Regions from separate parts of the Streptomyces sp. NPDC029138 genome, predicted to be linked through region 2. Evidence: predicted binding sites of a transcription regulator. Region 2 holds the regulator's gene; each other region holds the start of a gene.

Region 1 (4,935 bases), on a different contig from region 2:
AAGCGCGGGACGCGGTCGCTCTGGCCCGCCGACGGATGGCCCACGTAGGTGCCCTCGGTGACGATCAGGCCGACGCCTGCGGCGGCCCGGCGGGCGTAGTACGAGCGCACGTCGTCGCCCGGGACGCCGCCCGGGGAGAACATGCGGGTCATGGGCGCCATCACGATCCGGTTCGGGACGGTGAGGCCGTTCAGCGCGATCGGGCGGGACAGGACGCGGGCCGCGCGGGAGGCGGCGGGCGTGGTGACGGTCACGTGGGGGGCTCCTCGTGAATGGACGGGGTGAACCAACTGGTATGTGCGCACGCATTGTTGCAGTGTCTTAAGTAAACACTGCCCAGCGGCCCGCGTCCCGGTCCGGCCCGGAGCCCCTCACGTGATACCGGACACCCTCCCGCCCCACGCCCGCAAACGCCCGAGGGCGGCACCTCCAGCCAGAAGCTGGGGGTGCCGCCCTCGGTCCGTGGGACAGGCGATCAACCGTCAGGTCGATCAGAAGTCCATGTCACCGCCCGGCATGCCGCCGCCGGCCGGGGCCGCGGCCTTCTCCGGCTTGTCGGCGATGACGGCCTCGGTGGTGAGGAACAGCGCGGCAATGGAGGCGGCGTTCTGGAGCGCGGAACGGGTCACCTTCGCCGGGTCGATGATGCCCTCGGCGACCAGGTCGACGTACTCGCCGGTCGCGGCGTTCAGGCCGTGACCCGGGGTCAGGTTGCGCACCTTCTCCACGACGACGCCGCCTTCCAGGCCGGCGTTGACGGCGATCTGCTTCAGCGGGGCCTCCAGGGCGATGCGCACGGCGTTGGCGCCGGTCGCCTCGTCACCCTCCAGCTCCAGCTTCTCGAAGACCTGGGAGGCCTGGAGCAGGGCCACGCCACCACCGGCGACGATGCCCTCCTCGACGGCCGCCTTCGCGTTGCGGACGGCGTCCTCGATGCGGTGCTTGCGCTCCTTCAGCTCGACCTCGGTGGCGGCACCGGCCTTGATGACCGCGACACCGCCGGCGAGCTTCGCCAGGCGCTCCTGGAGCTTCTCGCGGTCGTAGTCGGAGTCGCTGTTCTCGATCTCGGCGCGGATCTGGTTGACGCGGCCGCCCACCTGCTCCGAGGAGCCGGCACCGTCGACGATGGTGGTCTCGTCCTTGGTGATGACGACCTTGCGGGCGCGGCCCAGGAGGTCCAGGGTCGCGTTCTCCAGCTTGAGGCCGACCTCCTCGGAGATGACCTCGCCGCCCGTGAGGATGGCGATGTCGCCGAGCATGGCCTTGCGGCGGTCGCCGAAGCCCGGGGCCTTGACGGCGACGGACTTGAAGGTGCCGCGGATCTTGTTGACGACCAGGGTCGACAGGGCCTCGCCCTCGACGTCCTCGGCGATGATCAGCAGCGGCTTGCCCGACTGCATGACCTTCTCCAGCAGCGGGAGCAGGTCCTTGACCGAGGAGATCTTGGAGTTGGCGATGAGGATGTACGGGTCCTCGAGCACCGCCTCCATGCGCTCCATGTCGGTCGCGAAGTAGGCGGAGATGTAGCCCTTGTCGAAGCGCATGCCCTCGGTGAGCTCCAGCTCCAGACCGAAGGTGTTGCTCTCCTCGACGGTGATGACGCCTTCCTTGCCGACCTTGTCCATGGCCTCGGCGATCAGCTCGCCGATCTGGGTGTCGGCGGCGGAGATGGACGCGGTGGAGGCGATCTGCTCCTTGGTCTCGACGTCCTTCGCCTGCTCCAGCAGGGCGGCGGAGACGGCCTCGACGGCCTTCTCGATACCGCGCTTCAGAGCCATCGGGTTGGCACCGGCGGCGACGTTGCGCAGGCCCTCCTTGACCAGGGCCTGGGCGAGCACGGTCGCGGTGGTCGTACCGTCACCGGCGACGTCGTCCGTCTTCTTGGCGACTTCCTTGACCAGCTCGGCGCCGATCTTCTCGTACGGGTCCTCGAGCTCGATCTCCTTGGCGATGGAGACACCATCGTTGGTGATCGTGGGGGCGCCCCACTTCTTCTCGAGGACGACGTTGCGGCCCTTGGGGCCGAGCGTCACCTTCACGGCGTCCGCGAGCTGGTTCATGCCGCGCTCGAGGCCGCGCCGCGCCTCCTCGTCGAACGCGATGATCTTGGCCATGTGAAGTGGTCCCTCCAGGACTGGGGGTGATTCCTTCGGACCGCGCCCGCGCCCGCGACGGACGGCTCGCCGGCCTGGTGGTTCCTTGCCCCACCCGGCCCGCGGGCCTCACCGACCCGGTCCTTCGCTGTCACTCTCACCTTCAGAGTGCTAACGCCAATGATTAGCACTCGGCATGGTCGAGTGCAAGCGCCTCGGCGGGTGCGGGGCCCCCGTCAGCCGCACGCGAACAGCGGAACCGGGGCACGGCGAAGGGCCCGCACCCTCTGCGAGGTGCGGGCCCTTCGGACAAGAAACGTTCAGGCGCTGAGGCGAACCATGTCGGCCTGCGGGCCCTTCTGGCCCTGCGAGATCTCGAACTCCACCCGCTGGCCCTCTTCCAGGGTGCGGTAGCCGTCCATCTGAATGGCGCTGTAGTGGACGAAGACGTCCGCACCACCGTCGACCGCGATGAAGCCGTACCCCTTCTCCGCGTTGAACCACTTGACGGTGCCCTGAGCCATGCCTAACTCCCCTATTACTGGCCCTTGCACAGATCCGCACTTCGCGAACCCGGGTCAGACCTCACCCCCCATGGGACGGGGGCGTGCGCCGGAACGCGTCGACCGCGGCTGAATGTATCTGTCCAACTGCCGTCTGCAACAGGTCAATCGGACGAGAATTCTGGACGCGAGCGGTCCGGAATCTGGTGAGAATTCATCCGACTTCAGGGCAAGTCGGGCCCCATAAAAGCCACAAAAGCCGCAGAGAACCCGCATACTTTGGCTACTTCTTGTCGGGCGTGCGGCATGAAATCCAGGGCCCGCGACCCGAAGGCCGCGACCGTGTTCCCCAACTCTACCGCGCTCAATCACACAGAATTGCCCCCTCCGCTTCTCTCACGGAGGGGGCAATCGGATGAACGGTCGGTAACCGCCGTTACCGAAGGTAATGAGCGTGCGAATCCGCCGGCTCAGCCGCCGGCGACCGCCGGGATGATCGAGACGCCGGCCCCGTCGGGGGTCGCCGTGTCCAGGCCCTGCTCGAAGCGGACGTCGTCGTCGTTGACGTAGACGTTGACGAACCGGCGCAGCTTGCCCTGGTCGTCCAGCACGCGCGCGGCGATGCCCGTGTGGCTCTTCTCCAGGTCGGCGATGACCTCACCGAGCGTCGCGCCCTCGGCGGCGACCTCGGCCCGGCCGCCGGTGTAGGTGCGCAGGATGGTGGGGATGCGAACGGTCACGCTCATGCGAGGCCAGCCTCTCGGAAGGAGTCCAGGGTCGGGCGGATGGTGGCGGTGAGGCCGGTCCCGGCCACCGCGTCCAGGGTCTTCAGGCCGTCGCCGGTGTTGAGGACGACCGTGGTCTTCGCCGGGTCCAGCACACCGTCCTCGAGCAGCTTGCGGGTGACTCCGACGGTCACGCCGCCGGCGGTCTCCGCGAAGATGCCCTCGGTCCGCGCGAGCAGCTTGATCGCGTCCACGACCTCCGCGTCCGTCACGTCCTCCACGGCACCGCCGGTGCGGCGCGCGATGTCCAGGACGTACGGCCCGTCGGCCGGGTTGCCGATGGCCAGGGACTTGGCGATGGTGTTCGGCTTCTGGGGCCGTACGACGTCGTGGCCGGCCTTGAAGGCGGTGGAGACCGGGGAGCAGCCCTCGGCCTGCGCGCCGAAGATCTTGTACGGCCTGTCCTCGACCAGCCCCAGCTTGATCAGCTCCTGGAGACCCTTGTCGATCTTCGTGAGCTGGGAGCCGGAGGCGATCGGGACCACGATCTGGTCCGGCAGCCGCCAGCCGAGCTGCTCGCAGATCTCGTACGCCAGGGTCTTGGAGCCCTCCGCGTAGTACGGCCGCAGGTTGACGTTGACGAAGCCCCAGCCCTCGCCGGCCGGGTCGCCGATCAGCTCGGAGCAGAAGCGGTTCACGTCGTCGTAGTTGCCCTCGATGCCGACGAGTTCACCGCCGTAGACCGCGGCCATGACGACCTTGCCCTGCTCCAGGTCGTGCGGGATGAACACGCAGGAGCGGAAGCCGGCGCGGGCGGCGGCGGCGCCGACGGCGCCGGCCAGGTTGCCGGTTGAGGAGCAGGACAGCGTGGTGAAGCCGAAGGCGCGGGCGGCCTCCAGGGCCTGGGCCACGACCCGGTCCTTGAAGGAGTGGGTCGGATTGCCGGAGTCGTCCTTCACGTACAGACCGCCGGTCACGCCCAGCTCGCGAGCCAGGTTGTCGGCCTTGACGAGCTTGGTCCAGCCGGGGTTGATGTTCGGCTTGTCGGCGACGTCCGCCGGGACCGGCAGGAGGGGCGCGTAGCGCCAGATGTTCGCGGGGCCCGCCTCGATACGGCGGCGCAGTTCCTCGGTGTCGTAGGCGGAGAAGTCGTAGGCGATCTCCAGCGGGCCGAAACACTCCTCGCAGGCGAAGACCGGGCCGAGCGGCACCCGATGACCGCACTCGCGACAGCTCAGGGCAGCGGCGGGGCCGAGGTCGACGGTGGATTCGCTGGTGCTTGCAACTGTCTGCACAGCCATGGAGGCGAGGCCCTTTCTCCTCATCTTCCTCACGACGCATCTCGTCGTGAGACGGAATTGGCACCTTCCCTGGCCGGGAGCCTCGCGTGAACGGGTCCGGATCAGGGGGGTTGCCGGGGCTTCATCGGGCCGTGTCCCTCTGCCCCTCTGGATGAGCGGTATGCGGTTGTAGAACGCACAGGACCCCCGACATGCGATGGTCACCGGCGTTGTTCAAGACTGTAACCGACGGCCGGGACAGTTGAGACAGCCGTCCGAACCGCGAGACACGAGTGAGGAGCCACAGACTGTGCTGGAAGAAGTCGAGCGCTGG
Region 2 (4,935 bases):
GCGGTGAGGTGGTTGACCTCGGGGTAGGCGGCGGGGGCGTACGGGCCGTGCTCGCGCAGGAAGCGGTTGACCAGCGCGCGGGCCGGGCGGCCGGTGAAGGCGCGGGTCAGCTCGGTGCGCGGGAACAGCGGGTCGGTCAGCGCCCGCTTGTGCAGGTCGTGCGCGCCGGACTCGTGGGTGGCGACGAACGCGGTGCCCAGCTGGGCCGCGCTCGCGCCCGCCGCGAGGACGGCGGCGATCTGGGCGCCGCGCATGATGCCGCCGGCGGCGACGATCGGGATGCGCACCGCCTCCCGGACCTGCGCGACCAGCGACAGCAGGCCGATGCCGGCGCCGTCGTTCTCCGGGAGGTCCCGGTGGGTGCCCTGGTGTCCGCCGGCCTCCACGCCCTGCGCGATCACCGCGTCGGCCCCGGCCCGCTCGACCGCGCGGGCCTCCTCGGCGGTGGTGGCGGTGACCAGGGTGAAGGTGCCGGCGCGGCGGAGCTTGTCGAACACCTCGCGGCGCGGCACGCCGAAGTGGAAGGAGACCACCGGCACCGGGTCGTCGAGCAGGACGGCGAGCTTGGCGTCGTAGCCGTCGTCCCGGCCGCTGTCCGGGTCGCCCAGCTCGGTCTCGTACCAGGCGGCCTCACCGGCCAGCTGATGCGCGTAGATCTCGACCGCGCCGGATTCGGCGTTGTCGGGCTGCGGCATGAACAGGTTCACGCCGAAGGGGCGGCTCGTGAGCCCACGCAGCTGCTTGATCTCCTGGTACATGCCGTCGGCGGTCTTGTACCCGGCGGCGAGGAACCCGAGGCCACCGGCCTCGGAGACGGCGGCGGCGAGCTGCGGGACGGAGACACCGCCCGCCATGGGGGCCTGCACGATCGGGTAGCGGAAGAGATCGGTCAGCGCGGAGGACATGACCGCATGTTGTCACGTCCTCCGTACAAGTCCGAATCCGGGCTTCCGCCGGCATAGGCCAACGGCATACGGGGTGCGGAAGCACCCCGTACGTCACGGCTCAGCGCCCGTTGAAGGCCACCCGCGGCTCACGTCAGCGGCCGTTGAACGCGTCCTTCAGCCGCGAGAACAGCCCCTGCTGACCCGGCTGGAACTGGCCCTGCGGCCGCTCCTCGCCCCGCAGCTTGGCCAGCTCGCGCAGCAGTCGCTCCTGCTCCGGGTCCAGCTTGGTCGGCGTGGTGACCTCGACGTGCACGATCAGGTCGCCCCGGCCGCCGCCGCGCAGATGCGTGACGCCCCGGCCGTGCAGCGGGATCGACTGGCCGGACTGGGTGCCGGGCCGGATGTCGACCTCCTCCAGGCCGTCCAGCGTCTCCAGCGGCACCTTCGTGCCGAGGGCCGCCGCAGTCATCGGGATCGTGACCGTGCAGTGCAGGTCGTCGCCGCGCCGCTGGAACGTCGGGTGCGGCAGCTCGTGGATCTCGACGTACAGGTCACCGGCCGGGCCGCCGCCGGGGCCGACCTCGCCCTCGCCGGCGAGCTGGATGCGGGTGCCGTTGTCGACACCGGCGGGGATCTTCACGGTCAGCGTCCGCCGCGAGCGCACCCGGCCGTCGCCGGCGCACTCCGGGCACGGCGTCGGCACGACCGTGCCGAAGCCCTGGCACTGCGGGCAGGGCCGGGAGGTCATGACCTGGCCCAGGAAGGACCGGGTGACCTGGGAGACCTCACCGCGGCCACGGCACATGTCACACGTCTGGGCGGACGTGCCGGGGGCCGCGCCCTCGCCGTTGCAGGTGTTGCAGACGACGGCCGTGTCGACCTGGATGTCCTTGGTGGTCCCGAAGGCCGCCTCGTCCAGCTCGACCTCGATCCGGATCATCGCGTCCTGGCCGCGCCGGGTGCGCGAGCGCGGCCCGCGCTGCGACGCCGTACCGAAGAACGCGTCCATGATGTCGGAGAAGTTGCCGAAGCCGCCGGCGCCGAAACCGCCCGCGCCCGCGCCGCCCGACTGGGAGAGCGGGTCGCCGCCGAGGTCGTAGACCTGCTTCTTCTGCGGGTCCGACAGCACCTCGTAAGCGGCGTTGATCTCCTTGAACCGCTCCTGGGTCTTCGGGTCCGGGTTGACGTCCGGGTGCAGCTCGCGCGCGAGCCGACGGAACGCCTTCTTGATCTCATCCTGCGACGCGTCGCGGCGCACGCCGAGAACGGCGTAGTAGTCCGTGGCCACTTACGACTCCGCCAGGATCTGTCCGACGTACCGTGCCACTGCGCGTACCGCTCCCATCGTTCCCGGGTAGTCCATGCGGGTCGGTCCGACCACGCCGAGCTTGGCAACCGCCTCGCCGCCCGAACCGTAGCCGACCGACACGACGGAGGTTGAGTTGAGTCCCTCGTGGGCGTTCTCGTGGCCGATGCGCACGGTCACGCCCGGGTCCTTCGCCTCGCCGAGGAGCTTGAGGAGCACGACCTGCTCCTCCAGTGCCTCCAGGACGGGCCGGATCGTGAGGGGGAAGTCATGTCCGAAACGGGTGAGATTGGCGGTGCCGCCGATCATCAACCGCTCCTCGTTCTCCTCCACGAGTGTCTCCAGAAGAGTGGAGAGCACTGTGGAGACCGTACCGCGGTCCTCCGACTCGAAGGCCTCCGGCAGGTCCTCGACCAGCTTCGGCACGTCCGTGAACCGGCGGCCGGCGACCCGGCTGTTGAGCCGCGCCCGCAGGTCCGCCAGCGAGGCCTCGCCGAACGGCGCCGGGCAGTCGACCATCCGCTGCTCGACCCGGCCGGTGTCCGTGATCAGCACGAGCATCACGCGCGCGGGAGCCAGTGAGAGCAGCTCCACGTGCCGGACCGTGGACCGGGTGAGGGACGGATACTGGACGACGGCGACCTGCCGGGTCAGCTGCGCGAGCAGCCGCACGGTCCGCGCCACGACGTCGTCGAGGTCGACGGCGCCCTCCAGGAAGTTCTGGATCGCCCGCCGCTCCGGCGCGGTCATCGGCTTCACGCCGGCGAGCTTGTCGACGAACAGCCGGTAGCCCTTGTCGGTGGGGATGCGCCCCGCACTGGTGTGCGGCTGGGCGATGTACCCCTCGTCCTCCAGGGCCGCCATGTCGTTGCGGACGGTCGCCGGGGAGACACCGAGGTTGTGCCGCTCGGTGAGCGCCTTGGAACCGACCGGCTCCTCGGTGCCCACGTAGTCCTGGACGATGGCGCGCAGTACCTGAAGCCTGCGTTCACTCAGCATTCGCGCGCACCTCCAGCACGTCGTCCCCTCGTCCCTCCGGGTCGTCCGCCTGGCACTCTTCCCATGCGAGTGCCAGCCTTCCCCGGCCCAGTGTACGGCTGCCGGGTACAGCCTGGGCAAGGTCGGGCCGCCGTACCGGCTCTTACCGCTAGCGTCGCGGGTATGACCGTGACTTGGGAAGAGCTTGGCTGGGAACGGCTGGCCCCGGGGGTGGGCCGGTGCCGGCTGCCGGGCTGGGACTGCACGGCGGGGCTGGTCCTCGGGGAGGGTACGGCACTGCTCGTGGACGCCGGTTCGAGCCTGGCGGAGGGGGCCCGGCTGCGCGGCCGGGCCGAGGAGCTGGCGGGCGGACGTGTGACCCATCTCGCGCTCACCCACCCCCACTTCGACCACGTCTTCGGGGCGGCCGCGTTCGCCGGGGCGGAGGTGTTCGGGGCGGTGGGCCTGGACGCGGTGTTCGCGTACGAGCGCGCGGACCTGCGGCTGGACGCGATCCGCAACGGGCTGCCGGTGGCCGACGCCGACGAGGCGGTGGACGCGCTGGTCCCGCCCCGCCACGCGGTCTCCGGCGAGTGGACGCTGGACCTCGGCGACGGCCGCCAGGCGCTGCTGGCCAACGTGGGCCCCGGTCACACGGCGCACGATCTGGCCGTGCTGGTCCCGGGCGATCCGGAGGTGGTGTTCTGCGGCGACCTGGTGGAGGAGTCCGGCGAGCCCCAGGCGGGCCCGGACGCGGTCCCGTCCCGCTGGCCGGACGCGCTGGACCGGCTGCTGGCGCTCGGCGGCGAGGACGCGCTGTACGTGCCCGGTCACGGGGCGGTGGTGGACGCGGCGTTCGTCCGCCGCCAACGGGACGCCCTGGCAACGCGGTTCGGCGTGATCTGAGCGGTTCCCGAAGGCTGGACCCGGCGTGTCGTGGGCCTTCGGGCGCGGCTTCTCCTATCGTCATCCGAATGCGCCAGTACTCCGCCGACCTCACCCCGCCGTGGAAGAAGCCGAAGCCCGTGCCGGAGGTCCCGGCCGAGCCCGGCCTGGTGGTGGAGGAGCCCGGCACCGGGTTCTGCGGCGCGGTGATCCGCTGCGAGGCGGGCACGGTGACCCTGGAGGACCGCTTCGGCAAGCACCGGGTGTTCCCGCTGGAGCCGCGCGGCTTCCTGCTGGAGGGCCGCGTGGTGACGCTCGTCCGCCCCAGCTCCTCGGCCCCGGTACGCCCCACCCGTACGGCGTCCGGCTCGGTCGCCGTCCCGCAGGCACGCGCGCGCGTGGCCCGCGCCGGCCGCATCTACGTGGAGGGCCGGCACGACGCCGAGCTGGTCGAGAAGGTGTGGGGCGACGACCTGCGGATCGAGGGCGTGGTCGTGGAGTACCTGGAGGGCGTGGACGACCTGCCGTCGATCGTCTCCGACTTCGCCCCGGGCCCCGACGCCCGCCTCGGCGTCCTGGTGGACCACCTGCTGCCGGGCACGAAGGAGTGGCGCATCGCGGAGTCGGTGACCAGCGAACACGCGCTGGTGGTCGGCCACCCGTTCATCGACATCTGGCAGGCGGTGAAGCCGGCCTCGCTGGGTATCGAGGCGTGGCCGACGGTGCCGAAGGGCCAGGACTGGAAGACGGGCGTGTGCCGGGCACTGGGCTGGCCGGCGGAGAACACCGGGGCGGTGTGGCAGGCGATCCTGAAGCGGGTGCGGTCCTACAAGGACCTGGAGCCGGAGCTGCTGGGGAGGGTGGAGGAGCTGATCGACT
Region 3 (4,935 bases), on a different contig from region 2:
CCGCGGCGCGGGTCGCGGAGATGGCGTCCTCCAGACGGTGCTTCTTCTCCTTCAGCTCCACCTCGGTGGCGGCGCCGACCTTGATCACGCACACGCCGCCGGCCAGCTTGGCGAGGCGCTCCTGGAGCTTCTCGCGGTCCCAGTCGGAGTCGGTGTTCTCGATCTCGGCCTTGATCTGGGCGACGCGGCCGTGCACGTCCTCGGACTTGCCGGCGCCGTCGACGATCGTGGTGTCGTCCTTGGTGACGGTGACGCGGCGGGCGGAGCCGAGCACGTCGGTGCCGACCTGGTCGAGCTTGAGGCCGACCTCCTCGGAGATGACGGTGGCGCCGGTGAGGACCGCCATGTCCTGGAGCATCGCCTTGCGGCGGTCACCGAAGCCCGGGGCCTTCACCGCGACGGCGTTGAAGGTGCCGCGGATCTTGTTGACGACCAGGGTCGACAGGGCCTCGCCCTCGACGTCCTCGGCGATGATCAGCAGCGGCTTGGAGGAGCCGGCCTGGATGACCTTCTCCAGCAGCGGCAGCAGGTCCGTGATGGCGGAGATCTTGCCCTGGTTGATGAGGATGTACGGGTCCTCCAGGACGGCCTCCATGCGCTCCTGGTCCGTCACGAAGTACGGCGACAGGTAGCCCTTGTCGAAGGCCATGCCCTCGGTGAAGTCCAGCTCCAGACCGAAGGTGTTGGACTCCTCGACGGTGATGACACCGTCCTTGCCGACCTTGTCCATCGCCTCGGCGATCAGCTCGCCGACCTGCTGGTCCTGGGCGGACAGCGCGGCGACGGCGGCGATGTCGGACTTCTCGTCGATCGGGCGGGCCGAGGCGAGGAGTTCCTCGGAGACGGCCTTGACCGCGGCGTCGATGCCCTTCTTCAGGGCGGCCGGGGAGGCACCGGCGGCGACGTTCTTCAGGCCTTCGCGGACGAGCGCCTGGGCGAGAACCGTGGCGGTGGTGGTGCCGTCACCAGCGATGTCGTTGGTCTTGGTCGCCACCTCCTTCACCAGCTGCGCGCCGAGGTTCTCGTACGGGTCCTCGATCTCGACCTCGCGGGCGATCGTGACACCGTCGTTGGTGATGGTCGGAGCGCCGAACTTCTTGTCGATGACGACGTTGCGGCCGCGGGGGCCGATCGTCACCTTGACGGTGTCGGCAAGCTTGTTGACGCCGCGCTCAAGGGCGCGACGGGCGTCCTCGTCGAACTTCAGGATCTTCGCCATGACAGCGGGAGCCCTCTCGGAAATCTGTGGGTGAAAAGACGCTGCGCCCCGGGCGCCCGGCTTCTTATCGGTCGCGGGGGCCAGGGGCGCAGCTCAAGCGGAGAGTTGCTTGAGGTGATTACTTCTCGATGATCGCGAGGACGTCGCGAGCCGAGAGGACGAGGTACTCGTCGCCGTTGTACTTCACCTCGGTGCCGCCGTACTTGCTGTAGAGGACGACGTCGCCGACCTTGACGTCGAGCGGCAGACGCTCGCCGTTCTCGAACCGGCCCGGGCCCACGGCGAGGACGGCGCCCTCCTGGGGCTTCTCCTTCGCGGTGTCCGGGATGACCAGGCCAGAGGCCGTGGTCTGCTCGGCGTCCAGCGGCTGGACCACGATGCGGTCCTCGAGCGGCTTGATGGCAACCTTGGAGCTGGCGGTCGTCACGATCCGACCTCCCCCTTCGGAGATCTCACGGGGTTAACTGTCTGAGGTGGCGACCAGGTCGATCCGTCGTCGCGGGTGCCGGACCTGCCCGTCGCGTTTGTCTGGCACTCTCCAGGGGGGAGTGCCAGAGCCGAGACTATGACCGCGATTAGCACTCGGTCAAGCGGAGTGCCAATTGCCGTGCGGCGCGTCGGCGGCGAACGGCTCGCGCGAATCCCCTGGCGGCCCCGTGTGACGGGCCGGCGTTCAGAGGTAGTCCTCGAGGCGCCCCACCGTCAGCCCCCGCCCCTGCGCCTCCCTCAGCACCCGTACCGTGCGTTTCCGCAGGGCCGGCCCGGCCGACTCGTCGGGGCCCACCAAGACGACGTCGCCGGGGCGGAGGTGACGGGGGCCGTGGGTGTAGGCGAGGCCGTCCGGGGTCAGGGCGGCGCGCCACAGGACGAGCGCGGAGATGCCGCAGTCGGCCGCCGCGCGCAGGGTGGTGCGGTCGTAGGAGCCGTAGGGCGGGCGGAAGAGGCGGGGGCGGACGCCGAGGGCGGCGCGGAGGCGGTCCTGCTGGCCGCAGATCTCGGCGCGCTGACCGGCGTACGGCAGCCCGGCCGGGGCCCGGTGGTCGACGGTGTGGTTGCCGATGCCGGCGCCGAGCGCGCGCAGGCGGGCGAAGTGGCGGTAGCCGGGGGCGGCGACACTGTCGGTGAGGAACAGGGTGACCGGGAGGCGGAGGTCGCGGACCATGTCGACGAAGCGGGGGTCCCGCTCGGCGCCGTCGTCGTAGGTGAGGAAGACGACCGGGTCGCGGGTGGGGACGTGGTCGACCACCGGGGGCGGCGCGCCGGCCCCCGGGTGCTCGGCGAGCGGGCGGGCCGGGTGCACCGGGGAGCGGGCGAGGGGCCGGGTCAGGCCCCAGGCGCGGTAGCGGTGGTCGGGGGCGGTGGTGTGCGGGCGTACCCCTTCGGCGGCCTTCTTGCCGAGGCGTTCGATGGGGTCGACGGACTGGGCGCAGCCCGTCAGGAGCAGGGCCGCGGCGAGGACCGCGGCCGGGCCCCGTACGCGCCTCACAGGTAGTCCTCCAGGCGGGCCACGGCGTAGCCCTCGCGCGTGACCTTGTTCAGGAAGCGCCGCATGTCGTCCACCATCGTGCCGTCCCAGTCGTCCCGGCCGCGGAAGTGGGTGAGGACGATGTCGCCGCGGCGCAGCCGCTTGTCGTCCTCGCGGTACTCCCAGTGGTCGACGAAGACCTCCTCGTTCCAGATCGGCGCGTACTTGATGCCGCACTCCTTGGCGGCGACCAGGGTGTCCTGGTTGTAGTTGCCGTAGGGCGGCCGGAAGACGGTGGGCGCCTTGCCGAACTGCTTCTTCATGACGGCCTGCATGCCGCAGATCTCGTCCTTCTGCTCCTCGTAGGACAGGCCCGGCAGATAGGGGTGGTGCAGCGTGTGGTTGTTCAGGGTGTTGCCGTAGGAGCGCATCCTGCGGAAGTAGGCGTAGTCCTCCTTCACCAGGTAGTCGCTGAGGAAGGCGGTGTACGGGATCTTCAGCTCCCGCATCATGGCGAGGAAGCGCGGGTCCTTCTCGGCGCCGTCGTCGATCGTCAGGAAGACGACCTTCTGCCGGGTGGGGATCGTGGTGAAGACGGGGGGCAGGTCCCAGTCCTCCTGGTGGTCCACCTCGAATCCGTCGCGGGCGGTGATCTTCGGCTTCACCGCGGGAGGCGGCGGAGGCGTGAGCGGGACCCGGTCCAGCCCCCAGCGCCGGGCGGCGGCGGCCAGCCGGGCGTGTTCGGCGGCCCGGCGCGCCGCCGGGTCCTGGGGCTGGGCGGGGCCGCCCTGGCCGGACGCGGGACGCGCGGAGTCGGGCCCGGCGCAGCCGGAGAGCAGGGTGACGGCGGCCAGCGTGGCGGCTCCGCCGCCGAGGGTCAGCCGCCGGAGACGAGTCCGACTTTTGTCATTTTGTACTACTGCTCGCATGGTGCCGGATCCTCCCAGGCCCCGGCCCGCGCCCCCGGACGACACCGCCGCCGGAGGCGCACCATCCACCGACTGGCCCACAATGACCCGGTGAACGACCTCGCTCTGCTCCTCACCCCCGAAGGCCGCGCCCTCCTCGACGAGGTCCGCGACACCGAGCCCGCTCAGGAGCTGGCCATGGCCACCCGGCTGCGCCGCGACCACCCGGCCGACCTGGTCTCCGCCGCGCTCGGCCAGGCCCGGCTGCGGCAGCGGGCGGTGGCGAAGTTCGGGGCCGAGGACGCCGGGCGCATGTTGTTCACGCCCAACGGCGTCGAGCAGTCGACGCGGGCCTCCGTGGCGGCGTACCGGGCCGGGCGGCTGAAGGAGCTGGGCGTGACCTCCGTCGCCGATCTGTGCTGCGGGATCGGCGGGGACGCCATCGCGCTGGCGCGGGCCGGAATCCGGGTGCTGGCCGTGGACCGGGACCCGCTGACGGCGGCGGTGGCCCGGGCGAACGCCGAGACGCTGGGACTGGCCGGCCTGATCGAGGTGCGGGAGGCCGACGTCACGGAGGTGGACACGGCCGGGTACGACGCGGTGTTCGTGGACCCCGCGCGCCGGGGCGGGCAGTCGCGAGGGGCCGCGCGCAGCGCGTCGGTGAGGGGTGGTGGCCGGGTGACGGGCGGGCGCGTCTTCGACCCGGAGGCGTACTCGCCGCCGCTGTCCTGGGCGGTCGAGACGGCCCTGAAGGCCCCCCGGGCCGCGCTGAAGATCGCCCCGGGCATCCCGCACGAGGTGATCCCGGCCGCTGCCGAGGCCGAGTGGATCTCCGACGGCGGGGACGTGAAGGAGGCGGTGCTGTGGTTCGGGACCGGGGCTCCGGGCGCCGTGCGGGCCACGCTGCTGCCGGGCCCGCGCAGGCTGCTCGGGCGCGGGCTGCCCGATCCCGGGGTCCGGCCGGTGGGGCGGTACCTGTACGAGCCGGACGGCGCCGTGATCCGCGCGCACCTGGTCGCGGAGGTGGCCGAGGAGGTCGGCGGCGGGCTCGTCGACCCGACCATCGCGTACGTCACCGCCGACGAGGCCCGGCCCACGCCGTACGCCACCGCCTACGAGATCACCGACCAGCTCCCGTTCAACGTGAAGAAGCTGAAGGCCCTGCTGCGCGAGCGCGAGGTCGGCACGCTGACCGTGAAGAAGCGCGGCTCGGCGGTCGAGCCGGAGGAACTGCGCCGGAAGGTGAAACCCCAGGGGCCGCACGCGGCCACCGTCTTCCTCACCCGCGTCGCCGGGGCGCCGACGATGCTGATCGGCCGTCCGCTGGGCTGACGCTCAGCCGC

What was found. The regulator HrcA, encoded in region 2, represses chaperone genes, less so after heat shock. The targets are predictions, from matches to a motif close to TTNGCACTCNGNNNNNCNGAGTGCNAA.
Region 1: groL (chaperonin GroEL) is a predicted target of HrcA. The motif match lies at 2,278-2,304, and genes of this name have one in related genera.
Region 3: groES (co-chaperone GroES) is a predicted target of HrcA. The motif match lies at 1,795-1,821, and genes of this name have one in related genera.

The regions. Positions count from the first base shown of each region.
Region 1 covers NZ_JBVHWM010000014.1:28,876-33,810, forward strand. The annotation lists gene ACZ4WH_RS14795 (NADH:flavin oxidoreductase) at 1-254, opposite strand, end outside; gene groL (chaperonin GroEL) at 492-2,114, opposite strand; gene ACZ4WH_RS14805 (cold-shock protein) at 2,414-2,617, opposite strand; gene ACZ4WH_RS14810 (ubiquitin-like small modifier protein 1) at 3,067-3,342, opposite strand; gene thrC (threonine synthase) at 3,339-4,622, opposite strand; SAM riboswitch class I at 4,640-4,780, opposite strand; gene ACZ4WH_RS14820 (glucosyl-3-phosphoglycerate synthase) at 4,912-4,935, shown strand, end outside.
Region 2 covers NZ_JBVHWM010000008.1:23,468-28,402, reverse strand. The annotation lists gene ACZ4WH_RS10415 (nitronate monooxygenase) at 1-905, opposite strand, end outside; gene dnaJ (molecular chaperone DnaJ) at 1,039-2,175, opposite strand; gene hrcA (heat-inducible transcriptional repressor HrcA) at 2,176-3,192, opposite strand; gene ACZ4WH_RS10400 (MBL fold metallo-hydrolase) at 3,355-4,077, shown strand; gene ACZ4WH_RS10395 (DUF3097 domain-containing protein) at 4,146-4,935, shown strand, end outside.
Region 3 covers NZ_JBVHWM010000001.1:206,808-211,742, reverse strand. The annotation lists gene groL (chaperonin GroEL) at 1-1,219, opposite strand, end outside; gene groES (co-chaperone GroES) at 1,338-1,646, opposite strand; gene ACZ4WH_RS01125 (polysaccharide deacetylase family protein) at 1,893-2,705, opposite strand; gene ACZ4WH_RS01120 (polysaccharide deacetylase family protein) at 2,702-3,613, opposite strand; gene ACZ4WH_RS01115 (class I SAM-dependent methyltransferase) at 3,704-4,924, shown strand.